Regions from separate parts of the Ensifer sp. EB106-03-01-XG145 genome, predicted to be linked through region 2. Evidence: predicted binding sites of a transcription regulator. Region 2 holds the regulator's gene; each other region holds the start of a gene.

Region 1 (7,121 bases), on a different contig from region 2:
GCCAGAGCGAGATTGGCATAGACGAGCGGGACCAGACTTGGTTCGCCGTGGAGTGCGTAGATGAGAGCAAAGCCCGTGGTGGTGACGACGATCACGCACGCCGCGACATTCGCAACGAGAATGCCTTCGCGGTCATCCTCGGCAGCATTTGAAGCGCCTACCTCCAGCAGGCCGCGAACAGCGCTCGTCCAGGACATGTCTCCATCCACTTCGCGTCGAGGGAGATCGGTACAAGGTTTCGTTCAAACGCGAGAATTGTGCCTGCAATTATTAGTACACTTCGCCGGTCGACGCCATGAGATCGCCGGTTGCGCGGTCACCGGGGAATGCACGCAAGGAGGGCTCTGACCTCCTCACACCTTCTCGACAAACCCATCCAGCACGCGCTTCTGGCCGGCGCGGTCGAAGTCGATGGTGAGCTTGTTGCCTTCGATCGCGGTGATGTTGCCGTTGCCGAACTTCATGTGGAAGACGCGGTCGCCGACCGAGAAGCGCGAGGGTTCCGTGGCAGTCGATTTTGCCACCAGCTCGCCGTCGATGGTGCGGCCGCGCGGACCGCTTTCGCCGTAGCCGATGCGCTCGACGGCGTGGCCGGAGCGGGTGCCCCAGTTGTCGCGGGTGGCGTCCGAGCGGTGCTGCTGGGCGCGCTTCCAGCCGGGGGTGGAGTAGGTGTTCTGGAAGGGATCGGCCTTGTCGAAGCGTGACTGGCCGTAACCGCCGCGGCCATAGCCGCCATAGGATTGCTCGCTCTCGGCCACGTCGACATGGGCGAGCGGCAGCTCTTCGAGGAAGCGCGAGGGCAGCGTCGATTGCCAAAGGCCGTGGATGCGACGGTTGGAGACGAACCAAATGTGGCAGCGGTGCTTGGCACGGGTGATGCCCACATAGGCAAGGCGCCGTTCTTCTTCCAGGCCGGAGCGGCCGCCTTCGTCGAGCGCGCGCTGGTGCGGGAAGAGACCTTCCTCCCAGCCGGGCAGGAAAACGGTGTCGAACTCCAGCCCCTTGGCCGAGTGCAGCGTCATGATCGACACGGCGTCGAGGTTTTCGTTCTGCTCGGCATCCATGACGAGGGCGACGTGTTCGAGGAAGCCGCGCAGGCTCTCGAAGGCTTCCATCGAGCGGATGAGTTCCTTGAGGTTTTCCAGCCGTCCGGGGGCCTCGGCCGACTTGTCGTTCTGCCACATGGCGGTATAGCCGCTCTCGTCGAGGATCTGCTCGGCAAGCTCGGTGTGCACGGTGGTTTCCAGCAGGCTCTGCCAGCGGCGGAAATCGGTGACGACGTCGAAGAGGGCTTTCCGCGCCCTCGGCTTCAACTCGTCGGTCTCGATGATGTCACTGGCGGCAGCCAGCATCGGGATATCGCGAGCGCGGGCATAGTCGTGCAGGGTGCGCACGGTGGTGTCACCGAGGCCACGCTTCGGCGTGTTGACGATGCGCTCGAAGGCGAGGTCGTCGGCCGGCTGGCAGACGAGGCGGAAATAGGCCATCGCATCGCGGATTTCGAGGCGCTCGTAGAAGCGCGGGCCGCCGATGACGCGGTAGTTGAGGCCAAGCGTGACGAAGCGGTCTTCGAACTCGCGCATCTGGAACGATGCGCGCACCAGGATCGCCATGTCGTTGAGCTTGTGGCTCTTGCGCTGCAGCTGTTCGATTTCCTCGCCGACGGCGCGGGCCTCCTCTTCGGAATCCCAGGCGGCGTGCACCTGCACCTTCTCATCATCCGGATCGGTGCGGTCGGTAAAGAGCGTCTTGCCGAGACGGCCCTCATTGTGGGCGATCAGGTGGCCGGCGGCACCGAGGATGTGCTCGGTCGAGCGATAGTTGCGCTCGAGCTTGATGACCTTGGCGCCCGGGAAATCCTTCTCGAAGCGCAGGATGTTGTCCACTTCCGCGCCGCGCCAACCATAGATCGACTGGTCGTCGTCGCCGACGCAGCAGACATTCTGCGGAACGCCCTTCGGCCGCTGGGCCAAGAGCCGCAGCCACATGTACTGCGCCGTGTTGGTATCCTGGTACTCGTCGACGAGGATGTAGCGGAACTTGTCGTGATAATCCTTCAGCACGTCCGCATGGTTACGGAAGATGCGGATCGGGTGCAGGAGCAGGTCGCCGAAGTCGCAAGCGTTCAGCGTCAAGAGCCGGTTCTGATAGGCGGCGTAGAGTTCGCGGCCCTTGCCATTGGCAAAGGCGCGGGCGTCGCCCTCGGGGATCTGGGCGGGATCGAGGCCCTTGTTCTTCCAGCCGTCGATCATGCCGGCGAACTGCTTGGCCGGCCAGCGCTTGTCGTCGATGCCTTCGGCCTGGATGAGCTGCTTGATCAGCCGAACCACGTCGTCGGTGTCGAGAATGGTGAAATCGGAGCGCAGGCCGACGAGCTCGGCATGGCGACGCAGCAGCTTGACGCCGATCGAGTGGAAGGTGCCGAGCCAGGGCATGCCTTCGACCGCATGGCCGACGAGCACGCCGATGCGCTCCTTCATCTCGCGCGCCGCCTTGTTGGTGAAGGTCACCGCGAGGATCTGCGAAGGGAAGGCGCGGTTGGTGGAAAGGATGTGGGCGATGCGGGTCGTCAGCACGCGGGTCTTGCCGGTGCCGGCACCGGCAAGCACGAGCACGGGACCGTCAAGCGTTTCGACCGCCTCGGCCTGTTCCGGGTTGAGGCCGGAGAGATAATCCGGGCGCGGCTGGGCGCGATCGCGCGCAGCCATGGCGCGCGCGGCAATACCGCCGGCGGCGGGGATACCTCCGGGGGCTGGCGGCTGCTTGCGCGGCGCCGGCTCCTCGTCGAAGAAAGGAATGTCGTCGAAACCACTCATCATGCGGCTCAATGTAGTGATTCGGTGGGGAAAGGCCAGAAAGGATGTTCTTCTTTTATTCCGTTTTCTGCGCCAGCCGCACCAAGCCTGTGGAAAGACAGGCGATTTCGAGACCGCTTATTCTTGTTCGCACGTTTTGATTTGTCGCATGTCGTATCGCAAAACCGCTGCGCACTTTTGCGCGGCATGCTTTATCCCGACGTCTTATCAAAGACGGTATCAACCGGGACCTGCAGCGCTGTGGCAAGCTGGTTGGTGCGGGCGGCGAGCGAGATCACCCGCAAGAGGTCCGCGTGCTCGGCATCGCTCAGGCCCTTCGCCCTTGCCGCGGCCGTATGGGAATGGGCGCAGTAGCCGCAGCCATTGGTGACGGACACGGCGATATAGAGCATCTCCTTCACCAGCGGATCGAGCGCAGAAGGCGTTGCCATCACCGCCTTGACGTCGCCCCAGGTCTGCTCCAGCAGGCCCGGGTCGAAGGCGAGCCACAGCCACATATTGTTGATGAAATCGGATTTGCGCGTGGCGCGGATATCGTCGAACACGGCTTTGACGCGCGGGTCGGCTTCCGGGTTCTTCGGCGGCGTAACGGTGCTCATGGGCTCTCCTGCATGGTGCTGCCGGCGGCCCTGCGCCGCCGGATTTGAAGAGTATGGATCAAGCAAGGGCGAAGACGCGCGCCGGGCCACCGGTGCCGCCGCGATGCTTCGGCGCGCCGAGAATGAGCGTCGCGCCTTTGGCCGGCAGCTTGTCGAGATTGGCGGCGGCCTCCAGCCCCCAGCGGCCCGCGGGCAGCCAGGCATAATGGGTGGCGAAATCCGGTGAGGGGCCATGGTCGAGCGAAAGTGTGTCGACGGCAATGCCGGCGGCCTTGCTCTCTTCGAGCAGGTATTTCGCCGCTTCGACATGGAAGCCGGGGAAGTGCAGTTTGCCGCCGCCATCGGCATTGCGGAACTTTTCCGTGCCCATATGCGCGGCCCAGCCCGAAAGCATGGCGACGCAGGCGTTTTCCGGGATCTCGCCATTGGCGGCGACCCAGGCCTTGAGGTCGTCGGGCGTCACCTGCGCATCGGCGTCGGCCGCGGCTTTTTCGCGTATGTCGACGATCACGAGCGGCACGACGAGTTTTTCCACCGGCAGCTCGGAGACCGACAGGCCATCGGCGGAGAAGTGCAGGGGCGCATCGACATGGGTGCCGGTGTGTTCGTTTATGCGCAGTTCGAACAGATTGAACTTTTCTTTGGCGTAGCTGAACTTTTGCTCGCGGAAGAACTGCTGCTGGCCGAAGAAGGTCGGGAAATCCTCGTGCAGTTCGTGGGTCAAGTCCGTGACGCTACTATGTCCCTGAGCCAATGCCGGGGGTGCTGCACCGACGCTCGCGGCGGCGAGGCTGGCGGTTCCAACTGCAGCGGCTTTGAAGAAGCTGCGGCGCGACAGCATGCGCGCCTTCACCGTTTCCATCACACAGGCATCGCACATCGTTCTTGCTCTCCTTCAAGAAACTTGAAAACCAGACGGCGAAACCGCTCGAAAAAGCGGCCGGCGGTTGCAGGATAGCGCGACCGACGCCGCTGTAAATGCCGGCCTATGCAGCAAAGTGCGGTTCACGCTGAAAGCTGCGCTGGAATTGCTCTGCACGTCATCATGCCGCCACCAAATTCGCTTTTATTACAATTGCGTAATGATGGCATTCCGTCATTGCCCCGACGCGCGCGAACGGGGATACTCCGCCCAATCGGAACGAACCGCCGGCCGCGCCGCGCTGGGGCGTGTTTTATGCTTAATCTGGAGACTTGAATGCGGGTTTGGAAACAGCTTGCGGTGAGCGCCGCTGTGCTTCTCGTGGGCGCAACCGTCTGGCTGCGGTTCGTACCCGGCGCAGGTGAGACGCTCGCCGCCATCGGCGTTTCGCACCCGCTGATCGATGCCCTGTCCAAGCCCGGCGCCGGTAGCGGTGAGGGTGGCGAGCGCGGCAATGGCCGCGGCCAGGGCGGCAACAATGCCATCCTCGTCATGGTTCGTCCTTCGGCGACCGCTGTCGTCAACGACCGGCTGAACGCGATCGGCAACGGCGAAGCGATCCACTCCGTCACCGTGACGCCGACGGCCACCGGCAACCTCACCGAAATTCTTGTCCGCTCCGGCGAAAAGGTGGCCCAGGGCCAGGTGATCGCCAAGCTTGACAGCGACGATCAGAAGATCGCCGCCGACCAGGCGCGGCTGAACCGCGACAGCGCCCGCGAAAAGGTCGAGCGCTACCGCAATCTCAGCAACGCACGCGCTATGACCGCCGTCGAAGTGCGCGACGCCGAAATCGCCATGCAGACAGCGGAGCTGGCGCTGAAGACCGCCGAACTCGACCTCAAGCGCCGCGATATCGTCGCGCCGTCCAAGGGTGTCGTCGGCATCATCACCGTCAATGTCGGTGACTATGTCACGACCACGACGCCGATCGCCGTTGTCGACGACCGCTCGGAAATCCTCGTCGATTTCTGGGTGCCGGAGCGCTTCGCCAACAAGATCACCGTCGGCCAGCCGGTCACGGCTTTCGCGATCGCCCAGCCGGGCAGCCAGCTCGATGGCGCGATCCACGCGATCGACAACCGCCTCGACCAGGCAAGCCGCACGCTGCGTGTGCGCGCACGGCTCGAGAACCCTGACGACATGCTGAGGGCTGGCATGTCCTTCTCCGTTACCGTCGCGTTTGACGGCGACACCTATCCGACGGTCGATCCGCTGGCGATCCAGTGGAGCTCGGAAGGCTCCTACATCTGGCGCGTTGCCGGCGATAAGAGCGAAAAGGTGCCGGTGAAGATCATCCAGCGCAATCCGGACAAGGTGCTTGTCGACGCGGCCCTTAACGAAGGCGACGAGATCGTGACCGAAGGCGTGCAGCGCCTGCGCGACGGCGGCGAAGTGCGCATCGCCGGTCGCGAGCGCAAGCAAGAACCTGCGCAGAAGGTCGCGGAGGAAACCAAGTGAGCGGCGGCGAAGCGCACAGCAAGACGTCCGCCCGCGAGCGCGGCAAGACCGGCTTTACCGCACTCTTCATCCGCCGGCCGATTTTCGCGCTGGTGGTCAACACGCTGATCGTCGTTGCCGGTCTTGCCGCCTGGAACGGCATCGAGATCCGCGAGCTGCCGCAGGTCGACCAGCCAGTCATCTCGGTGACCACCACGCTCGATGGCGCCGCCCCCGAGACGATGGACCGCGAGGTGACCTCGGTGGTCGAGGGCGCCGTTTCGCGCGTGCAGGGCATCCGCGACATCTCGTCGACCTCGTCCTTCGGCCGCAGCCGCGTGACGCTGCAATTCTCCGACACGACCGATATCGGCCAGGCCTCGAACGACATTCGCGATGCGCTCGGCCGGGTGCGCAACCAGTTGCCCGACAATGTCGACGAGCCGAGCATCGTCAAAGCCGACGCCGACAGCCAGCCGATCATGCGGCTGGCGCTCACCTCCGACACGATGTCGATGGAAGACATGACGCTGCTCGTCGAAAACGAGATCAGCGACCGGCTGGCTGCCGTCGAAGGCGTCGCCGACGTTGCCGTCTATGGCGACCAGGAGAAGATCTTCCGCATCGACCTCGACCAGGCGAAGCTCGCCGGGCGCGGGGTGACGGTGGCCAACCTCCGCACCGCGCTCGCCAACGCCTCCTATGACGTGCCGGCCGGCAAGCTGACCAGCGCCAGCCAGGACATCTCGGTGCGCGCCACGGCCGACCTGCAGACGCCGGAGCAGTTTGAAAACCTGATCCTCGTCAACAATGTGCGCCTGCGTGACGTGGCCACCGTGACGCTCGGTCCCGATACCGGCACGACGGCGCTGCGCTCCAACGGCCGCCAGGGCATCGGTCTCGGCATCGTCCGCCAGGCGCAGTCCAACACCGTCGATATTTCCGAGGGCGTGCGCAAGGTCGTCGATACGATCCAGGCGCAGATCCTGCCCGAGGGCACGCAGCTCAGGATCACCAGCGACGATGCCGTCTTCATCAACGGCGCCATCCACGAGGTGGAGATCGCGCTGATCGTCGCGGTCTTCATCGTGACGCTGGTCATCTACATGTTCCTGCTCGACTGGCGGGCGACCCTGATCCCGACGATCAGCATGCCGATCGCGCTGATCGGCACGGTGGCAGCGATCTATCTCGCCGGCTTTTCGATCAACATCCTGACGCTGCTTGCGATCGTGCTTGCGACCGGGCTCGTCGTCGACGATGCCATCGTGGTGCTCGAAAACATCGTGCGGCGGCGCGCCGAAGGGCTCGGTCCACGGGCGGCCGCCGTGCACGGCACGCTCG
Region 2 (7,121 bases):
ACAATGACGGACGTACCGTTTTCCATGTTGGTGACGCGCGCGTAGCTCGGCAGCGGGAACGTCGGATGGGCGGCCGACAGATGGGCCTTGTCATAGACCTCGCCGTTGGCGGTCAGGCGACCATGAAAGGCCGAGCCGTACCAGGAAGCCGTACCGGTCTTGTTGTAGCCGAAGTCTTCCCTCGGCTGATACCACTTGCCCTTGACCTGATAGGCCTTGCCGACCTGATAGCGTCCGCCGCCCTTGGGGATGTTGTTACCGGTGGCAACGCGCGGGCTCGCCTTCACGCCGTAAACGGATTCGGCGAAGTATTCCTTGCCCCGCGGCTTCTTTTTGATGCTCGACGTGGATCCGCAGGCCGCGAGCGTTACGCACAGCGCAGGAATTGCCGCAAGGCGCAGTCCCTTGACCAGATATGCCGCATTTTTACTGGATGTCATCTGTCCCACAACATCGATCGAATAAGCCGTACTCGAAACCTTCCGCTCGTGCCCCCAGCGGGAATCTCGGCGTCCCGAAACGGAACAGTCGATTAAACATGACAGCAACAAGGCGAAAATGCGAACTCATCCACAGATCAGCGCCGGATTTCATGCGTTATGGTTTACAGATGGTTACCGGCGGAGCGTGCCCGCGCACTCCAGTCCGGCCATCGAGAAAATCTTTCAGCGACGCATGTTAAATCTTGCAAAGCGACAGGGCTTCGCGCAATAACGCCGTGCCCGGTAAGCAGTTGACTGCGACTTCAGGCAAGGACAGGTGGCCGAGTGGTTTAAGGCTCTGGTCTTGAAAACCAGCGTACGGGAAACCGTACCGTGGGTTCGAATCCCACCCTGTCCGCCATTTTCCCAAGAAATATAGTCCGACGATGGACCGCCATCCCTGGCGGTGCTTCATTTTAACGAGCGCTTGTCGGCAGGCGTCAGCGCCGTGTGGTTCGCCTCGGGCAGACGACGACTGGGCCCTCCGCCTTTCACTCAAGCCGCAGGTTAGAGGCTGAACGGATCACGCGCTGAGCGTTTCTCGCTCGGCGCGTTGAACGGATCGGACTTCTTCTCCTTGGATTTGCGGCCCTCGTCGGCGATGATCTCATCCACGGCTCGCTGGCATTTCAGGAGTTCTTCCGCCGCCGGGCCGGTGCCGCGCAGACTGAGGTTTGCGACAACGCGATCGTCAAAGGCGATCGCCAACGTCCTTTTGCGCACGAACCCCGTCAGGAATTCCGCATCGGTGACGTTCACGAACAGGAACTTGCCGCTCTCGTCGCCGGCGGCGGTCGCCGCCGCACTCCAGGGATCGCTCTTGTCGAAGCGGAACGTCAGGTCATAGTCCTTGCCGACCTCGAGCGACTTCCAGTCGTCGCTGGCGAAACTCATGTAGAGTGGCGATTCGGAGCCCTTGGGATAGAACCCCAGGCGCAGCCTGATTCCGCCTTCGAATATCGACGTGATGAAACACGAGCCTTCCATCGACGTGTCGGAAGCAACGGTCCAGCCGCCGACTTCCTTCCATTTGATGATCTCGGACTCCTCAGCCACGGCCGGTCCCGTGGCCATCAGACAGCTCACCAACCCGAACAGCAATCTACGCATGCAAAACCCCCGTTTGCCCGCATTTTGATAGGTCGCCGCGTGACTGTCGAGGGTGGGTGACCCGCACCCATGCAAAATTTTAGGAATATTCACCTCTCCCCGCGGACCGACGCTCACGCCAAAGATCACATGGCAAAGGGATCTTTCGACGACTTGGTCTGGCCGCCGCCAGCAAAGGGGTCATTGTTTGGCGCATTCCCGCCGGCGCCCGCAAACGGATCGGCGGCCGCCCCCTGCCCGCCGTTTGGCATCAACGCAATCACCGCCTCCTGGCATTTGAACATCTCGCTGACGGCCTTCATCGAATCGCGCAGGCTGAGGCTCGCCACGACGCGCCCTTCGAACGCCAGCGCCAGCGTGTTCTTGCGCACGAATTCGGTGAAGAAGTCGGTGTTGGAGAAGTTGACGACCAGAGCCTTCGAGCCTGTGAGGTCCACGCCGAACGCGACAGCCGGCCACTGGCGGCCACGGTCGAGCTGCAAGGCGACGTCATACTCCCGCTGCGGCTCGATCGATTTCCAGTCGGCATTGCCGATCGAAAGAAACGCCAGGTTCGCCGATCCTCTCGGGTAAAAGCCGATTCGAAGGATCATTCCGGCGTCGTAGCTCGTCGCCGCATAGCACGAGCCGCCCAAGGACGGATCGGAGCCCACCGTCCAGGCATTGACCTCCTTCCAGATATTCGAACGCCCTTCTTCAGCAGAGGCCGCTCCCGCCGCCACCAACAGACAGAGAACCGCCAACGACAATCTACGCATGCAATCACCCCATTTTTCCCGCAAAGTTATCGTTTTTTTACTACCTGTCGAGACGTGCGACATCTTCACAACACGGATTTGTGCACGCCCGTAGCGAGGCCGCGACTTGGCGCAACCCATGCGATTGCGGCAAGGACGGCGCGCCAGGCTGAGGCGGCTTCGCCGCTGCGTGCCCCTGGCGCAAAACGGCCACAGCCTGCACCCAAAGAGCTGTTGAACACATGACAGTGATCGCCAAGCTTGCTGGACTTCGGAACGAAAGCGCGGTTCACATCGTTAACCGCCCCGTAGTCCCACCCTTGCATCAAAGTGGACGATCACCGTGCTTGCCGCCCTGCTTCTCGCTTCGATAGTCGCATCGCCTAATATGCCTGACGTCAAGCTCAGCGCCGCCACGGTGGACGAACTTCAGACCGATTTCGAGAGCGCCGTGCCATGCCATCAGATCGATGGACGCAAGGTGTGGAAGGGTGCGATCGCGTTCTACATCCAGTCGTTCGTCTATGATGGCGACAGGCCGGTCGCGACCGATGCGGCGGATGCCGTACTTCCAGAAGACAACAGCGCCGAGACGGTGAAGGAATTCGAAGACGCGTGCGCCGCCACGCAGCCGGCCTAGCCTCTTTGCACAAAAACGCTCGCGATTCGTTCGAATCGCCGTGCGTCGCGTAATGCGCTACGCCGCCGCCCTCCGTTTGGGCACGATCATCGCCCAAAGCCGCTCTGCTCCCGTAAAAGTGACCAATCGACACGCACAGACGCGCCAATTGTCTGAGTTCACGGAATTTTAGGCACTTGCGGAACACATATGGAACAGATAGTGTCTGTTCTTGATTTGTTTCACGCCTCTGGGAGCGACGTGCCATGCTGACCCGCAAGCAACAGGAATTGCTTCTCTTCATTCACGAACGCATGAAGGAGTCGGGCGTCCCACCATCTTTCGATGAAATGAAGGATGCGCTCGACCTGGCGTCGAAGTCCGGCATTCACCGCCTGATCACGGCACTCGAAGAACGCGGGTTCATTCGCCGTCTGCCGAACCGGGCTCGCGCGCTCGAGGTCATCAAGCTTCCGGAGGCTTACGTATCCAGCCAGCAGCAGCCCCGCCGCGGCTTCTCGCCCAGCGTGATCGAGGGCAGCCTCGGCAAGCCGCCAGTGGCCGCTCCTGCCGCACCGCCGAAGCCCGCGCCCGTGGCCGACAACACATCGGTTTCCGTGCCGGTCATGGGCCGCATCGCTGCCGGTGTGCCGATCTCGGCCATCCAGAATAACACGCACGACATTACCGTTCCGCTCGACATGATCGGCAACGGCGAACACTACGCTCTCGAAGTCAAGGGCGATTCGATGATCGAAGCCGGCATCTTCGACGGCGACACCGTGATCATCCGCAATGGCAATACGGCCAATCCCGGCGATATCATCGTGGCGCTCGTGGATGATGAGGAAGCGACGCTGAAGCGCTTCCGGCGCAAGGGCGCATCGATCGCGCTCGAAGCCGCGAACCCTGCCTACGAAACAAGGATTTTTGGGCCCGATCGGGTGAAGATCCAGGGCAAGCTCGTCGGGCTGATCCGCCGCTACCACTGATTCCGAGGGAAACCTGGCATCCGACCGAGCCTCGCCACCGCTTGCGGCTGCGAGGCTCTGTTTATTGAAGGCGACCTGAAGGCACGCCTCTTACTCGTGGATGGTGTACTCGCCGAGCTCGCAGAGGTCCTGCATGTCTTCGGTCGTATCGAGGCCGGAGCCTTCTTCGAACTCGAAGCGCATGTCGTACTTGCAGACCTCCCGGCCGTCGGCGATGGTGATCTCCATGTCTTCCCCTGGGTTCAGCACCTGCCGGCCGAAAACATCGTCTTCCCACTCGTTGACGCCCACAGGCGACGTATAGAAGTTCGTCAGCACTGCGCCCGTGTTGTTCTTCAGCTTGAAAACCAGATCCTCTGCCTGCGCCTCAAATGTGGTCGCAGCGAAGAGGGCCAAGGCCGTCAGGACAAGTTTCGTCTTCATATATGCCATTGCCTCCGTTTTGATGATGACGGACGCTACCGATGCGGCTGATGTCAGCGGAGTCATCGTTCCCCCTCTACCGATTTCACCGAAGCGATAAGATCCGATAGTGGCTTAGAAGACGTGGCTTGTGCGGGCGTGTGGAGGCAAACACACACAATCGCTCTGCCCTGAGGCAGAACGTCTATCCGCACTAAAATGAGGTGAGAGTTATTGGAGGCCTCGCCCGGAATTGAACCGGGGTACAAGGATTTGCAGTCCTCTGCGTCACCACTCCGCCACGAGGCCTCACAGCTCGGATAACCGAGCGTTGGCGCGGATTTAGAATGATTGCAGAAAAACCGCAAGAGGCATTTTCCGAAAAACGCGCCGTCGATTTGTAAGACGGATACTTTCCACAGAGCGATCGCGAACCTCCGCCGATCGCATCTGGGGTGGCCTCAACACCAGGGCGTCGCGTGTCCTGTCCACGGCCGCACCAGCCCCTCGGATACGAGCACACGCCCGATAGACTGGTCGCCGCGGGTGACCAGCCGCAGCTTTTCACCGGCCTTGGCATCCTGACGGCCGCTCGCCGTTTCCAGCCTGAAGTCACCCGCATTCAACAATTCGCGCAGGCGCTGCTTGGCATAGAAGCCGCGCGAACGTTCCTTGTCGCAGCTTGCCTGGCGAATACGCGGCGCATCGACGTCTGCGACGCGGATCGTTTCGCCGTGGTACAGGAAGGTGGCGCCGTCGATCACGCAGTTGTCGTTGCGAATCCCGCAGAAATAAAACTGATCCGTGCGAACGGATGCCGTCTTCACTTCCTCACTGGGCCGCACCACGGGTGTCGGCGCCTTGGCGCCGACGTCAACGGACGGCACCGGAGCGGCAAGGGCAACTCTTGTCACCGGATTCGGCTTCCGCTTCTCCGCCTGTTGCGCGGGACGCTCGTCCGCTTTCTGCGCGACACGAACGGGCTTCGGCCTCGACTCGTGTCGGGACGTGGACGCGACCACGTCCGATACCACCGGCCAATGTTTCAGTTCGGCGCGATGATCGTAAGCGACCACGCCGCCGACAGTGAGTGCGGCGGCCAGATACCACGGCGCCATACCGCCTTGTTTGCCCCTGCTCCGACCGGAATTCCGGCTTCGACGTTTCGTAGTGGCTTTGGCCATGCGTCCCCATCCTGATTCGCGACCGCATTATGCGTTTGATGGGTTGCCGAAAAGTTTTCGGCGGCCTCCCTCAACAAAGGGTTCAGCCGCTTCGCTGGGAATCAATTGGCAGAGAATCGAAGCCGAGGCATCCGGGACGGTTGACCGCAATAGCTCCGGTTCACGAGCCGTTCGAAGAATTGGCTCGTCCGCGCCAGCGCGCCCACCAGACAGCCAGCCGACGCCGGCGACGGCGGACGGATGGGATATCGTGCGAAAGCACGATGAGGCCCAACGGTATCATCCAGAAGCCGAGCACCGGCAGAAAGCCGAGAAAACCAAAGAAGATCAGGAGCGAGCCCAACAGGATACGCAGCAGTGGCGATTCCGGCAGCGTGATGCGCCACTTCCCGAGCACGATCTGACGCGTCTGCGGATCAATCCCGAAATGCGTCTGCTTCCTGTTTTTATTCATCATTCCCTATCCGGCATCTTTTCCCACAATTGGGGACTTCTCCACAGCCTGGCAACCGAACTTGTCATTTTTTTTGAAAAAACCGCTTGGCAAATCGGAAAAGCATGCGTATTAGCAGCCTCACTTCTGAAGCGCACAGCGAAACAGCGGCGCGGATGATCCCTGGTAGCTCAGCGGTAGAGCATTCGACTGTTAATCGACAGGTCGCCGGTTCGAATCCGGCCCGGGGAGCCAGTTTCGAAAAGAGCCATTTGCAGAAATGCGAATGGCTCTTTTTTCATTTTGCACCTAAGTTCCCCCGGTGATCAATCCCAGTCCTAGATAGCACCTATGACAAAGGCGGCGCCCATCATCGTCTGGTTCCGCAAGGACCTGCGCCTTGGCGACAACAGGGCCCTTGCGGCTGCGGCCAATGAGGCTGCCGTCATTCCGCTCTATATCCGGGAGCCGAACGAAAGCGGCAACGGTCCGCTGGGCACGGCGCAGCAATGGTGGCTGCACCATTCGCTGGAAGCGTTGGGGGCTCGACTGGGCCGGATCGGCTCGCGACTCATTCTCCGCTCCGGCGACCCACTGGACGTCCTCAGCGAGATGGCGCGCCTATCGGGAGCGAAGCGCGTCCATTGGAATCGCCGCTACGACCCGTGCGGCATCGCCACCGATACGGCCCTGAAGAAAGCACTCGCAGCTCAGGGCATCGCGGCCGAGAGCTTTGCCGGGCAATTGCTGCACGAACCCATGCGCTTGTTGACGACGACCGGTAGGCCCTATCGCGTCTTCACGCCTTTCTGGCGCGCGCTCGAAGCGAAGGTTGAGCCGGATCCGCCGATCGACGAGCCGCAAAAGATCGCGACGCCGGAAAGCTGGCCCGCTTCAGAACAGCTTGACGCGTGGTCGCTTCTGCCAACGAAACCGAACTGGGCAGCGACGTTCAGTGAAATATGGATGCCGGGGGAAAAAGGCGCGACCACCCGCCTCGACGAATTTATCGACGAAAAGCTTGCAGACTACAAAGTGCGCCGGGACCGTCCAGAGGCTGACGGCACATCCCTGCTCTCTCCTCACCTCGCCTTCGGAGAAATCTCGCCAGCGCAGGTCTGGCACGCGACGCAGGGAATCGAGACCGATGGCGGTGAAGGTG
Region 3 (7,121 bases), on a different contig from region 2:
CGACGGGCATCCGATCGGTGGATCGGTCGTCTTTTCGGTCGGCGCGGCCAGCACCGCTCCGTTCATGAACGAAGACGAGATCGACTGGGCCGTGCGCGCCGGTCTCCTCCTATCGAAGCTCGCGCTTTACGTGGGGCTGTTCATCGGCGTCGGCGGTGTGTTTTCGCGCCACTGGCTGCTCTTTGGTCCGCGATCAGGGTGCAAAGTCGTCGCAGCAGCGCTCGGTATAGGGCTCCTCGGCGCACTTGCCGCTGTGGGTTTTCAGGGGCTCGATGCACTGGGCGTTTCCGTGACGCAAATTGTCGAGCCGGTCGTTTGGTCCACGGCGATGGCAACGAGCTTCGGCGGGACGGCCATTGCCGCCTTCGCTGCCTTTTGTGTGGCCGCCATCGCTCTCCGGGCGAAGGGTCGGTCTGCTCGACTGTCATCTCTCGCCGCGCTGATCGCGTCATCCGTCGCCTTGTCGCTGAGCGGCCATGCATCGACAGCCGAGCCGCAATGGCTGATGCGCCCGGCAGTCTTCCTGCACGTCGCAACGATCAGTCTCTGGGTTGGAGCGCTGGCTCCCCTGGGCCTCGCGTTGCGGCGCAAGGACCCGATGGCCCTTCAGGCGCTCGGCCGGTTCTCGGCGTCCATCCCTTACGTGCTCGTTGTTCTTATCGTGGCGGGTTTCATCTTGGCCATCGTGCAGGTGGAGAAGCCACGGGCGCTGGTGGAAACCGCCTATGGCCAGGTGCTGATGGTCAAGATGGCATTGCTGGTCGGACTGTTTCTGTTGGCGCTTGCAAATCGCTGGCGCCTGACGGAACCGGTAATGGCTGACGATCGGGTATCGGCGAAGCGGCTGGTCCGCTCGATCGCCGCGGAAACACTGATCGTCGTCCTGATTTTCGGCGCCGTTTCTTGCTGGCGCTTCACGCCGCCGTCGCGCGCGCTCTTAGCTCTGGCGGCTCAGCCTGCAAGCGTTCACATCCACACGGACAAGGCGATGGCCCTCGTTGAGGTCTTGCCCGGACGGGTGGGCGAGGTCGACGTATCGATCAACCTCGCCACGGGCGAAGTCGAACCGCTTGCCGCCAAGGAGGTGACGCTCGTCCTATCCAAGCCTGATTCCGGCATCGAGCCATTCAAACGTGCGGCAGCGCGGAGGGGCGACGCAGATTGGCGGATCGAGCGCGTGAACATACCGCTGGCGGGCGCCTGGCAGGTACGTGCCGATGTTCTGATCAATGACTTCGAGAAGGTAACGCTGAGCGATCAAATCATCATTGGGCCGTGAGCGCGGAGGCCGCCGCACAATCTCGCGCGCACGCCAGCGGATCGCCCTGTGGGCGTTCGATCGCTACTGCCCTGGAGGTGTTCCGTCTAGCCCCGGCTGGTTATCCAATAGTCCGTTTAGGTTCATTGCCTTCCGATGAAGCCTCTGTCAGCCTTTTCCGATTGCGGTTGCGCCGACGTCGCAGTCCCCGCTGCAGCGGCCAATCGCAAGCACCTGACTCTGGGCCTCTGCTTGGTTGGTGGAGGCTCTTTTTTTGGACGCGGGCGTGGGCGGTAGCCGACCGGAGGCGGTCCGCTCGACATAAATCGCAGATCACGTCCCGCGTTAATAATTTAGAAATATCGAATGTTCATTCTGCTCCGCCATGCGCGGTTTCCTGCTGATGGCGATTTACGCGGGCGGATTGTGGGTGGTCGACACGACGATGTGTGAAGGCCGCTACACCCAGGAGTTTGGGCATGAGGTTCAATCCGCGACCAGACAGGCCCGGTATTGGCTGAACGTCCAATTGAACTTCCTGGCCGCCCCCTTCTAACAGACCATTGCTACGCGGTGCCGGAGAAGCGGGAAGCCGAGGATTTCTGCCTCCCAAGGGAATGGTTGGCTACTCAAGCGACAATCGACGGCACCAAGGGCGCAAGGCGCAGAGCAGCGAGAAACCCGCCGGGACGGGCGGAGTTCAGGCGGAAGTCGTTTCACGGACGCCGCTGTCGAGAACATTGTGCGCTGCCTGCATGACGTCGATATCGTGAATGTGGCTTATGGTTGCCATCTCCATCATCAGATCGCCGATTACCAGATCAATACGTCTCGGCGCGTCGCTTTCCTTTTTCGCCTCTTTCGCGATGGCGGTCTCAAGCTGCTCGTGCGATCCCCCCAAGGCAACGTAGAGTTCCATCGCAGTCGTCAGAACGTTCGTGCGACGCACGGAGATATCGCTGGTCGAAGCATCGCCTATGGAGGCAACCATCAATCGAACAGCTCTGTTTTGGAACTCACTCATTCTGCACCCTGCTCAAATGCCGTTTGGTGCGGAGCATATCGCCGATTGCTGAACCCTATCTTAAGCGCAAAGGTAGTGTTGGTGGTTACTCAAGCTGGTGCAGTCGAACCTTCCTGGGGGCAAGGTCTCGTCATGACCATTCGGCTTGCGACCGTGGTCTCGCCGACTGCCGGCGCAAATGAGAACGTTTGCAGAACTTTCCTGTGTGACTGCACCATCTGCCGGTGTATAAGAGCCGGATGGTCCAGAGAGCAGGCAGTGCAGATCTTCCGCTTCACGGTGGCCGGGTTCCCCGGTGGCTTGGCGAGCGCATGACGAAACTTGGTGCGATCATCACCCAGGCGATCGTCATCGAATATGGTCGAGACGAGTTTCTTCGGCGGTTGGCACATCCGTTCTGGTTTCAGTCTTTCGGATGCGTCATGGGCATGGACTGGCACTCTTCCGGCATCACCACCAGCGTCATCGGCGCCCTGAAGCGTGGTTTGTCGCCTCTGTCAGGCGAACTCGGTATTCATGTCTGTGGCGGTCGAGGGCGGAACTCCCGGGAGACCCCCGGCGAGCTGATTGCAATTGGCGAGCGCGTGGGCCTCGATGGAAGTGGCCTGGCGACAACCAGCCGCCTCGTCGCAAAGGTCGACAGTGCAGCAGTTCAAGACGGCTTCGACCTTTACCTGCACGGTTTTATCGTCACCGACGACGGCAAATGGGTCATCGTGCAACAGGGCATGAACGGCGAAAAGCGGCAGGCCCGGCGCTACCATTGGCTTTCGGAGGGGATCACCAGCTTCGTGGATTCGCCCCACACGGCGATCGAAGGCGCGCGGCAGGGCGAGATCGTCAACCTTGCCGACCGCCGCGCCGCGGCCTCGCGCAATAGCCAGCTCGATCTTCTGGCTTCGCTGGGGCCGGATCGGATCGTCCGGGAGGTCGCAGCCATCGAGCCAAGGCGGGTGACCAAGCAAAGCGCGCAGCCAATGCTGCCGCATCTGATTATGCCTGAACATCACGACGTGCGCGAAGAAGACGTCAATATGAAACGCCTGCATGCCACGCTCGCTGCGGCCGCCGACCGTGGCCCAGAGGATTTCGAGCATCTCCTGCTGGTGCCGGGCGTTGGGGCGCGGACCGTCAAGGCGCTGGCGATGGTGGCCGAAGTGGTGCACGGTGCGCCATGCCGGTTCGCCGATCCGGCGCGCTTCTCGCTCGCCCACGGCGGCAAGGATCGCCACCCGTTCCCGGTTCCACTGAAAGTCTACGACGAGACGATCCGGGTGATGAAGTCAGCCGTGTCGAAAGCGAAGCTCGGTCGTGACGAAGAGATGCAGGTTCTCAAGCGCCTCGACGATCAGGCTCGCCAGTTCGAGAGATACGTGACCGGCCCGGATCTCAAGGAGATCGTGGCCGGCGAGTTTCGACAATCGCAAGAGTTCGGCGGTCGCAGCGTCTTTGGCTGGGAAGGGCCGGAAGAACCGTCGAGAGATGCAGGGCGGTCACGCCGTCAAGGCAACCGCGACCGGTAGGCGGCTCAATGCGACCGCAAGGCGTTGCAGCGAATCTCTTTCTTTGATCTCTTCGAGGAGTTCTCGCCGGAACTCAAACCTCCTCCCAAGGGTTGGAAGGTCGTGCGAACAAGCTTGCGAGGGCGAACCAGCAGAATCCACGTCAAGAGGAGTCTCGCGATGGAAGAACTGCAGAGCATCACGGTATCTGAGGAACGGCTCGAGGATTGCCGGGACGTCGTTGAACTTGACCTCCAGCTTTTGATCCGCGAGACGATCGACTCCGGGTTTTCGGTGGAGGAGGTGTTGATCGCGATCAGTGAGCTGGTGGCGGAGGATTTCGCCCACGCCGTCAAGGTCGCCAGCGTCCACTAGAGGATCCCGCATTCAAGTGGAATCACTTGAAGCGGAAAGATGCTCTGGAAACCAAACGCGCGGGGCTCTAGGGAACGCGTTGCTGTCCGAAACGGAGTATCCGGTCGCGCAGCGAAGGCTCGGCGACACGCTTCGCCGCTTCCCGATAGTCGAACCAGGCGAGCTTTCGCTCTCCCTTCTCGGGGAATTTCCCGCGCATGCGCGTGACTTCCAGGGGGTGGAGTTGAACCCTGCAGGAGATCTTGAGCCCATGGTCCAGCCTCTTCTTGTAGAAGTAGTGGCCGAAAGGAAACCTCTGGCAGGTGCCCTTCACGCCAGCCTCTTCATAGGCTTCTCTCGCAGCCACCTCATGCGCGCGCTTTCCTTTCATCGGCCAGCCCTTGGGAATGACCCAGCGTCCGGTGTCCCGGCTGGTAATGAGAAGGATCTCCAGTGTGTTGTCTTTGCGAAAGCGATAACACAAGGCCGCGTACTGCATGCGCGGCGGCCGGCGAAGCATCAACTGCACGTCAGAGACAATCTGGTGTAGAAAATTCACAGAAACGCTATCTCCTTTGTCGCCCTTTGCGGCAAACGGGCTCTGCCTGCCACTCGCGGACAGTAACATCCGGATCGGCGGTTCTGTTCCGTCAACACATTGCGCGAAAGTGGAGCGCGCGACGGATTGGGCCGCCAATTCAAAGCGTCGACAGGATCCGATTGCTGAGTGATCCCCGATAGGTCTTTTTGATGTCCACCTTGTTTTCCAGCGAGTCCAGGATCTCGTCGCAGAAATCGATGTCGTGGAGTTCGCGAATGGTCTGGAGGCCGCCAGGCGTGAATACGTTGATCTCGAGAAGCTTGTCGCCGACGATATCAAGGCCGACCAGGAACATGCCGTCTTCAACGAGCTTCGGCCGTAGCGTCTCGGCGATCGCCAGCATCTCCTTCGTAACGTTGGCCGGCTTTGGAGTGCCGCTTGCGTGGATGTTGGAGCGGACGTCTCCCTTGGGCGGCACGCGTCTGAACGCAGCATAGACGTCGCCCCTGTGCAGCGGTCGTCCGTTCATCAGGAACAACCGCGTATCGCCGTCCGACGCCTTCGGAAGGTAGCTCTGCACGATAAGATAGCCGACGACGCCGACAGCCTCGACAATTTGGGTAAGATTGCCCTCCGTGCTGGTACCCACCCGGAAGACGTTTCGACCGCCAGAACCCTGCAACGGTTTGATGATCACCCCCTCGGAGTGGCTGTCAATGAACGTACGGATTTCATCGATGTCCTTGGAGATCAAGGTTGTCGGGCGAACGGTCACCGGGAAATCCTGGAAGTAGAGCTTGTCCTGGGCCAATGCCAAGCCGCAGGGATCGTTGACAACGATCGTACCGCGCTCCGCGGCGAGACGGCCGAAATTCGCCCCGGCGTGAGATGCCCAGGGTCGGTTTTCGGCGTCCTCCGACGGATCGTTGCGAAGCAGCAGAACGTCCACTTCTTCGACGTTGACGATGGTTTTGTCGGCGTCCGTAAGTGCTCGCAAGAGCGTCTCGGGCTTCTTCGGTCGCGTGCCGACGAAACCGGCCGCCCGTATCATCAGTGTATCGTCAGGGCGCAGGATAAAATCACCAGGCGTGACGTAAAGAACCTCGTGTCCGCGAGAGAGCGCGGCAAGCGCCAATGCGGTCGTCGTATAGGCCGGCGCTTCGGTTTCGAGTGCGTTGACAAGGAGGGCAATACGCATTGGGGCTCCTAGCTTCGGGGGAATTTGATCGCTGTTCACGCCGCGTCACAAAATGAATGCGCGGCACATGACCCAAGAAATAGGGCGGGCCGCCGGTGGCAGCTACTCCTGCGTATCGCGCCAGTCGGTAATTGGCGTTTTCGTCGCGATGCCGTTGTCGATGGTGAGCACGCTATCGAAGAAATCGACCCCGCTTTCTGACTGGATCGACGAGGTGTCGTGCATAACGGCGATCACCGTCGCCTCCGGGCAATGGCCCTTGATCGATTGATGGAACGCCCGAACCGCGTCGCTATCAAGGGCGCTTGTCGCCTCGTCGAGGAAGAGCAGGCCTGGCCTTAATAGCAGGATTCTCGCAAGGACCAGTTTCTGCTTCTCGCCTCCCGACAGAAGCTTGTCCCAGTTCTGCCCATCGCGACCATCGCTCGAAAGCCCTTCCGTAATTTCTTCGAGCCCGGCTTCCTCCAACGCCGATACGACAGAGGCGACGTCATGGGCGTCAGCCTCATCCGGCAGGCAGACGAGATCCTTCAGGCAAACACCCTGGAGCTTGACGTCCTGGGCAGCGTAGAGGCTTCGCACGTTCTCCGGCGTCGTGATCGTGCCGCGTCCGTGTGCCCACAGACCGTTGATTGCCTTCAGAAGCGAAGTCTTGCCGCTTCCAGATTCACCGACCACCAAGGTCCACTCTCCGGGAAGGAAATTCAGTTCGTCAGCGGTCAGGAAAGCCTGGTCATCGCCGGCATGCATGAGCTCGACCGCTTGGATCGTAAGTCCGCGCGCGGTGTCCTGGGTCTTGTACTCGAACACCGAGGGGCCGCTGCGAGCATAGTAATTCTGCGGCTGCTGCACCGCTTCTATTGCTTGGGCAAGCTCGGTGATCCGGTGTGCATTCGCCCTGAGCGTCGCGATGTCGGGCATCGCATGGATGAACCACGAGCATTCGTTGATCAGAGCCGTCGCCAGCTCGGCGCCGGTGACATAGTCCTGCAGGCTGATCGTTTTGTCGACGTAGGGGAGTAGCCCTGGCGCATAGGCGACGATGCGTGAGCCGAGGAAATTATGCACCAGCTCGAAGCCCATGTAGCCGGCGGTCACGCGGTTGAGCCTCGTCCAGGTGTGGTCGATCTCGCGATATCGGCGCCCGTTGATGGCCTTCTGCGCCGGTTCGCCCTTGATGACCGCAACATGAAAACTACGGTGCAACAATTGGTTCAATTCGCTGCGATAGCTGCCCTCGGCCG
Region 4 (7,121 bases), on a different contig from region 2:
TCCGACAGCTTGTTGCGGCGAACCGTGCCGCGGGTCGTCGAGAACATGACGTCGAGGTTTTCCCAGGTCGCCTCGTCCTCGGGCAGCGGCATGATGGTGGTGATGCGCTCGCCGGGCTCCAGCGGCAGCATGTTGATCAGCGCCTTGCCGCGCGATTGCGGGGTGCCGATCGGCAGGCGCCAGACCTTCTCCTTGTAGACGATGCCACGCGAGGAGAAAAACAGAACGGGCGTATGGGTATTGGCGACGAATAGCCGGGTAACGAAATCCTCGTCCCTGGTCGCCATGCCCGAGCGACCCTTGCCGCCGCGGCGCTGCGCCCGGTAGGTCGTCAGCGGCACGCGCTTGATGTAGCCGAGATGCGAGACGGTCACGACCATATCTTCACGGGCGATGAGGTCCTCATCGTCCATGTCAGGGCCGCCTTCCATGATCTCGCTTCGGCGCGGGGTGCCGAATTCGTCACGGATAGCGATGAGCTCGTCCTTGACGATGGTCATGATGCGCAGGCGCGAGGACAGGATGTCGAGGTAATCCTTGATTTCCTCGCCGATCTTGTTGAGTTCGTCGCCGATTTCGTCGCGGCCGAGCGCAGTCAGGCGCTGGAGGCGCAGGTCGAGGATGGCGCGGGCCTGCTCTTCCGACAGGTTGTAGGTGTTGTCTTCATTGATCCGGTGGCGCGGATCGTCGATCAGCCGGATGAGGCTGTCGACGTCATGGGCGGGCCAGCGGCGTTCCATCAACTGTTCGCGTGCGGTCTGCGGATCGGGCGCATGCCGGATCAGCTTGATCACTTCGTCGATGTTGGCAACGGCAATTGCGAGACCGACCAGGACGTGGGCGCGGTCACGCGCCTTGCGCAGCAGGTACTTCGTTCTCCGGCTAACGACTTCCTCGCGGAAGGAGACGAAAGCACGCAGCATATCGAGCAGCGTCATCTGTTCCGGCTTGCCGCCGTTCAGCGCCACCATGTTGCAGCCGAACGAGGTCTGCAGCGGCGTGTAGCGGTAGAGCTGGTTCAGGATAACGTCGGCATTGGCGTCGCGCTTCAGTTCGATGACGACGCGATAGCCTTGACGGTCCGATTCGTCACGCAGATCCGAGATGCCCTCGATGCGCTTCTCGCGCACCAGTTCGGCCATCTTCTCGATCATCGTCGCCTTGTTCACCTGGAAGGGGATCTCGGTGATGATGATCTGCTCGCGGTCGCCGCGCATCGGCTCGACATGCGCACGGCCACGCATGATGACCGAACCGCGGCCGGTCTCGTAGGCCGAACGGATGCCGGAGCGGCCGAGGATCAATGCGCCGGTCGGGAAGTCCGGGCCCGGGATGATCTCCATCAATTCCGGCAGTTCGATCGCCGGATTGTCGATGAGCGCCATGCAGCCGTCGATGACTTCGACCAGGTTATGCGGCGGGATGTTCGTCGCCATGCCGACGGCGATACCGCCGGCGCCATTGACGAGCAGGTTGGGGAACTTCGCCGGAACGACGGACGGCTCGCTCAGCGTGCCATCATAGTTGTCGCGGAAATCGACGGTTTCCTTGTCGAGATCATCGAGCAGCGTATGGGCCGCCTTCTGCAGGCGGCATTCGGTGTAGCGCTCGGCTGCCGGCGGGTCGCCGTCGACCGAACCGAAGTTGCCCTGGCCGTCGATCAGCGGCAGGCGGAGAGACCAGTCCTGCGCCATACGCGCCAGCGCATCGTAGATCGCTGCGTTGCCGTGCGGGTGATACTTACCCATCACGTCCCCGGTGACGCGGGCGCATTTGACGTATTTCTTGTTCCAGTCGATGCCGAGCTCGCTCATCCCGTAGAGGATGCGGCGGTGCACGGGTTTCAGACCGTCACGCACGTCGGGAAGCGCGCGGCTGACGATGACGCTCATCGCGTAATCGAGATAGGACCGCTGCATTTCCTCGATGATGGAAATCGGCTCGATGCCTGGCGGAGTTTTTCCGCCGCCGGGAGTGCTTTGCTCAGTCAATGGTGATCACGATCTTTGTTCAGAATCAGTCGGATATTTATAGCGGATTGCCACGGGAAGCGCCAATTTGCGGCCCTTCGCGCCGTTCACCCGCCAACCTGTGAAGATGTCACTGTAACGCTTTGATTCGCTGCATGATTCGTTCGACAGTCCAGATCAGGAGCCGAAGAGCCATGCGGCAGTTGTGAACAGTCTTTTGCCGCCGGAGCAGGCTTTTCTAGGGCATCGCGCGGGAAATCGGAAGACCCCTGCCGCCAATCGCCGCGACGCCGCGCATTTGCGGTCCGATTGCCGCAAGGGATTGCTCATTAAGTCATTGCTGAGACTTTGTTTGCCGCCCTCTTCCCAAGCCCGTGCCGCTTGCCTAACAATGCCTTCATGCCACCGGGAAAACCCGGGGCGAAATCCGGAAGGGGAAACGGATGTTCAATGTCGACCTCCTGGTCAATGCACTCACCACGCTTCTCGTCACGCTCGATCCGCCCGGCCTCGCGCCGATCTTCCTAAGTCTGACGGTCGGTCTCAGCCGACAGGAGCGCTTTCAGGTGGCCACCCGCGGCTCGCTGATCGCCTTCTTCATCCTTGCCGCCTTCGCCGTGTTCGGCAACGGCATCCTCGGGCTGCTCGGCATCTCGATCGGCGCCTTCCGCATCGCCGGCGGTCTTCTACTGTTCTGGATCTCTTTCGAGATGATTTTCGAGAAGCGGCAGGAACGCAAGGAAAAGACCGGCGAGAACGCGACCACCAAGGATCACATCCATAACATCGCGGTCTTTCCCCTCGCGCTTCCCCTGATTGCCGGGCCAGGCGCGATCTCCGCGACGATCCTCCTCGCCGGCTCGTTCCCGACGGCGGTCGAGCGCACGCAACTCTTGATCGTCATCGCGCTGTCTATGCTCAGCCTGTTCCTTGCGCTCGTCATCGCCGAGCGCATCGATCGCTTTCTCGGCGTCACCGGCCGCGCCATCCTGACGCGCCTGCTCGGCGTCATCCTGGCGGCGCTGGCGGTGCAGTTCGTTGTCGACGGCGTCAAATCGGCAATGGCGCTTTAGAGCCGCGGCTGATCGCCTTTCGTCGCCGAACGAGCGACAAAGAGAACGGACAACAAAAAACGCCATGTCCCAGAGGACATGGCGTTTTGCGTCAATACTGATCGACACTGATCGATGGGCGATCAGAACGGGATGTCGTCGTCCATATCGCGCGAGAAGCCACCGCCCTGGCCGCCTTGACCGCCCTGGCCACCGCCCGAACGGCCGCCACCGGAAGACTGGCGCGACTGGTCGTAGTCGTCGTAACCACCGCCGCCACCGCCGCCGTAGTTGCTGCCGCCAAAGTCGCCGCCGCCACCGCGGCTGACGCCGGAGCCGCCGCCCTCGCCGCGACCGTCCAGCATCGTCAGCGTCGAGTTGAAGCCCTGCAGCACGATTTCGGTCGAATAACGGTCGTTGCCGTTCTGGTCCTGCCACTTGCGCGTCTGCAGCGCGCCTTCGATATAGAGCTTGGCGCCCTTCTTCACATATTGTTCGACGACCTTGCAGAGGCCCTCGTTGAAGACGACGACCGTGTGCCATTCGGTCTTTTCCTTGCGCTCGCCGCTGTTGCGGTCGCGCCAGGATTCCGAGGTTGCGATGCGCAGGTTGGCAATCGGCCGGCCGTCCTGCGTGCGCCGGATTTCCGGGTCTGCCCCGACATTTCCGATCAAGATTACCTTGTTGACGCTTCCAGCCATGTTGCTTTTCCCGTGGTTTCACCGGGCCGCCGGCCCGGCTTGGAATTTCAAGAGCGCGCATCTTAGCGGTCCGATGCCGCCGATACGCCCCGCCTCGCACATAATCCACAACAGATTTGGTCGTTTTATGGGCGATTTGTTCTTTCTTTGTTCTAGTATTTGGCTATGATCCTGTCAACCGACTCGAATTGGCCGCCTGTTTTGCCGATTGCGCCTCGACATGGGCGTTAGCGTCATTACATAGGGGGCTTTCAACCGACATGCAAAAGCTGGCTTCCGATGAGTGAACTCAAGACCATCTCCATTCGTGGTGCGCGCGAGCACAATCTGAAAGGCATCGACCTCGATCTGCCGCGCAACAAGCTGATCGTGATGACCGGACTTTCCGGCTCCGGCAAGTCCTCGCTCGCCTTCGATACGATCTATGCCGAAGGGCAGCGCCGCTATGTCGAGAGCCTGTCGGCCTATGCGCGCCAGTTCCTCGAGATGATGCAGAAGCCGGATGTCGACCAGATCGACGGCCTGTCGCCGGCGATCTCGATCGAGCAGAAGACGACCTCGCGCAACCCGCGCTCGACGGTCGGCACGGTCACCGAAATCTACGACTATATGCGCCTGCTCTTCGCGCGTGTCGGCGTGCCCTATTCGCCGGCAACGGGCCTTCCGATCGAGAGCCAGACGGTTAGCCAGATGGTCGACCGCGTGCTGGAGTTCGGCGAAGGCACGCGCCTTTACATTCTTGCGCCGCTCGTTCGCGGCCGCAAGGGCGAATACAAGAAGGAACTCGCCGAGCTGATGAAGAAGGGCTTTCAGCGCGTCAAGGTCGACGGCACCTTCTACGAGATCGCCGAGGTTCCGGCGCTCGACAAGAAATACAAGCACGACATCGATGTGGTGGTCGACCGTGTCGTCGTCCGGCCGGACCTTGCCTCGCGCCTCGCCGACAGCCTGGAGACCTGCCTGACGCTGGCCGATGGGCTTGCCGTGGCCGAGTTTGCCGACAAGCCGCTGCCGCCGGAAGAAACGGCCGCCGGCGGCTCCGCCAACAAGTCGCTCAACGAGACTCATGAGCGCGTGCTGTTTTCGGAAAAATTCGCCTGCCCGGTCTCCGGCTTCACGATCTCCGAGATCGAGCCGCGCCTGTTCTCCTTCAACAACCCCTTCGGCGCCTGCCCGACCTGCGACGGCCTCGGCAGCCAGCAGAAGATCGACGTGGCGCTGATCGTTCCGGAGGAGCACCGGACGCTGCGCGACGGCGCGATTGCGCCCTGGGCCAAGTCCTCCTCGCCTTACTACAACCAGACGCTCGAAGCGCTCGGCAAGGCCTTCGGCTTCAAGCTCGGCAATCGCTGGAACGAACTGTCCTCCGCAGCGCAGAATGCGATCCTGCACGGAACGGAAGAGAAGATCGTCTTCCACTATGAGGACGGCGCTCGTTCCTACAACACCACCAAGAATTTCGAGGGCATCGTGCCCAATCTGGAGCGTCGCTGGAAGGAGACCGACAGCGCCTGGGCGCGCGAGGAAATCGAGCGCTACATGTCGGCGGCGCCCTGCCCGGCCTGCGCCGGCTTCCGGCTGAAGCCTGAGGCGCTTGCGGTCAAGATCGACAAGCTGCACATCGGCCAAGTCACCGAGATGTCGATCCGCATCGCGCGCGACTGGTTCGAAGCGCTGCCGGCGCATCTCAACACCAAGCAGAACGAAATCGCCGTCCGCATCCTCAAGGAAATCCGCGACCGTCTGCGTTTCCTCAACGATGTCGGCCTTGAATATCTCAGCCTGTCGCGAAACTCGGGAACGCTGTCGGGTGGCGAAAGCCAGCGCATCCGGCTCGCATCGCAGATCGGCTCCGGCCTGACGGGCGTGCTCTACGTGCTCGACGAGCCGTCGATCGGCCTGCACCAGCGCGACAATGCCCGCCTGCTCGACACGCTTCGCCATCTGCGTGACATTGGCAACACCGTGATCGTGGTCGAGCACGACGAGGACGCGATCCTGACCGCCGATTATGTCGTCGATATCGGCCCGGCTGCCGGCATCCATGGCGGCGAAGTCATCGCGCAAGGGGCGCCTGCCGACGTCATGGCCAACCCGAAATCGCTGACCGGAAAGTATCTCTCAGGCGAGCTTGCGGTTGCCGTGCCTGGAGAACGCCGCAAACCGAAGAAGAAAAAGGAAATCACCGTTGTCGGCGCGCGCGCCAACAACCTCAAGAACGTCACCGCCTCGATCCCGCTCGGCGTCTTTACGGCCGTGACCGGCGTCTCCGGCGGCGGCAAGTCGACCTTCCTGATCGAAACGCTCTACAAGTCCGCCGCCCGCCGCATCATGGGCGCGCGCGAGAACCCGGCCGAGCATGACCGTATCGATGGCTTCGAGCATATCGACAAGGTGATCGACATCGACCAGTCGCCGATCGGCCGCACGCCGCGTTCGAACCCGGCGACCTATACCGGCGCCTTCACGCCGATCCGCGACTGGTTCGCCGGTCTGCCGGAGGCAAAGACGCGCGGCTACCAGCCGGGCCGCTTCTCCTTCAACGTCAAGGGTGGCCGCTGCGAGGCCTGCCAGGGCGACGGCGTCATCAAGATCGAGATGCACTTCCTGCCGGATGTCTACGTCACTTGCGACGTCTGCCACGGCAAGCGCTACAACCGCGAAACGCTCGACGTGCACTTCAAGGGCAAGTCGATCGCCGACGTGCTCGACATGACGGTCGAGGAAGGCGTCGAGTTCTTTGCCGCCGTCCCGGCCGTGCGCGACAAGCTGGTGACGCTCAACCAGGTCGGCCTCGGCTACATCAAGGTGGGTCAGCAGGCAAACACGCTCTCGGGCGGCGAAGCCCAGCGCGTCAAGCTCGCCAAGGAACTGTCGAAGCGTTCCACCGGCCGTACGCTTTATATCCTCGACGAGCCGACGACCGGCTTGCATTTCCATGACGTAGCCAAGCTTCTTGAAGTTCTGCATGAGCTCGTCAACCAGGGCAATTCCGTCGTGGTCATCGAGCACAATCTCGAAGTCATCAAGACCGCAGACTGGGTCATCGACTTCGGTCCCGAGGGCGGCGATGGTGGCGGCGAGGTCATCGCCAAGGGCACGCCCGAAGAGGTGGTCAAGGAGAGGCGCTCCTATACCGGCCAGTTCCTGAAGGAGCTTCTCGATCGCCGGCCGATGAAAAAGGTCGAGGCGGCGGAGTGAACGCCTCGACGCCGATCGGCGATCGGAAGGAGTGATCGCGGCATGATGCGGCCTGCTCGTCTGGAAGATCTGGCCGCGGTGCAAAGCATGACGGAGGCGGCCTACGAGCCCTATCGGGCGCTGCTTGGCGGGCCGCCGCTCCCGGTCACCGAGGACTCTGCGCCTCGCATTCTTCGCGGCGAGGTTTGGCTTCGGGA

The links. Region 2 encodes LexA, which represses DNA repair genes until DNA is damaged. Its sites were predicted from a motif close to TGTTCNNNNTGTGTTCNG; they were not measured.
Region 1: AC3WWH_RS24625 (ATP-dependent helicase) is a predicted target of LexA. The motif match lies at 2,862-2,879, and genes of this name have one in related genera.
Region 3: AC3WWH_RS12845 (DUF763 domain-containing protein) is a predicted target of LexA. The motif match lies at 2,463-2,480, and genes of this name have one in related genera.
Region 4: uvrA (excinuclease ABC subunit UvrA) is a predicted target of LexA. The motif match lies at 3,861-3,878, and genes of this name have one in related genera.

Annotation. Positions count from the first base shown of each region.
Region 1 covers NZ_JBYTEC010000012.1:70,072-77,192, forward strand. The annotation lists gene AC3WWH_RS24620 (adenylate/guanylate cyclase domain-containing protein) at 1-197, opposite strand, end outside; gene AC3WWH_RS24625 (ATP-dependent helicase) at 354-2,819, opposite strand; gene AC3WWH_RS24630 (carboxymuconolactone decarboxylase family protein) at 3,008-3,415, opposite strand; gene AC3WWH_RS24635 (cyclase family protein) at 3,474-4,295, opposite strand; gene AC3WWH_RS24640 (efflux RND transporter periplasmic adaptor subunit) at 4,614-5,798, shown strand; gene AC3WWH_RS24645 (efflux RND transporter permease subunit) at 5,795-7,121, shown strand, end outside.
Region 2 covers NZ_JBYTEC010000001.1:1,742,808-1,749,928, reverse strand. The annotation lists gene AC3WWH_RS08560 (septal ring lytic transglycosylase RlpA family protein) at 1-440, opposite strand, end outside; tRNA gene AC3WWH_RS08555 (tRNA-Ser) at 754-843, shown strand; gene AC3WWH_RS08550 (hypothetical protein) at 990-1,709, opposite strand; gene AC3WWH_RS08545 (hypothetical protein) at 1,718-2,413, opposite strand; gene AC3WWH_RS08540 (hypothetical protein) at 2,673-2,969, shown strand; gene lexA (transcriptional repressor LexA) at 3,215-3,940, shown strand; gene AC3WWH_RS08530 (hypothetical protein) at 4,031-4,363, opposite strand; tRNA gene AC3WWH_RS08525 (tRNA-Cys) at 4,578-4,651, opposite strand; gene AC3WWH_RS08520 (thermonuclease family protein) at 4,804-5,526, opposite strand; gene AC3WWH_RS08515 (hypothetical protein) at 5,687-5,980, opposite strand; tRNA gene AC3WWH_RS08510 (tRNA-Asn) at 6,140-6,214, shown strand; gene AC3WWH_RS08505 (cryptochrome/photolyase family protein) at 6,311-7,121, shown strand, end outside.
Region 3 covers NZ_JBYTEC010000004.1:79,155-86,275, forward strand. The annotation lists gene AC3WWH_RS12835 (copper resistance protein CopC) at 1-1,279, shown strand, start outside; gene AC3WWH_RS12840 (hypothetical protein) at 1,959-2,282, opposite strand; gene AC3WWH_RS12845 (DUF763 domain-containing protein) at 2,522-3,805, shown strand; gene AC3WWH_RS12850 (hypothetical protein) at 3,965-4,159, shown strand; gene AC3WWH_RS12855 (NUDIX hydrolase) at 4,227-4,697, opposite strand; gene AC3WWH_RS12860 (glutathione synthetase) at 4,837-5,877, opposite strand; gene AC3WWH_RS12865 (ABC transporter ATP-binding protein/permease) at 5,980-7,121, opposite strand, start outside.
Region 4 covers NZ_JBYTEC010000010.1:240,048-247,168, reverse strand. The annotation lists gene gyrA (DNA gyrase subunit A) at 1-1,991, opposite strand, end outside; gene AC3WWH_RS23020 (MarC family protein) at 2,414-3,043, shown strand; gene AC3WWH_RS23015 (single-stranded DNA-binding protein) at 3,166-3,723, opposite strand; gene uvrA (excinuclease ABC subunit UvrA) at 4,003-6,924, shown strand; gene AC3WWH_RS23005 (GNAT family N-acetyltransferase) at 6,970-7,121, shown strand, end outside.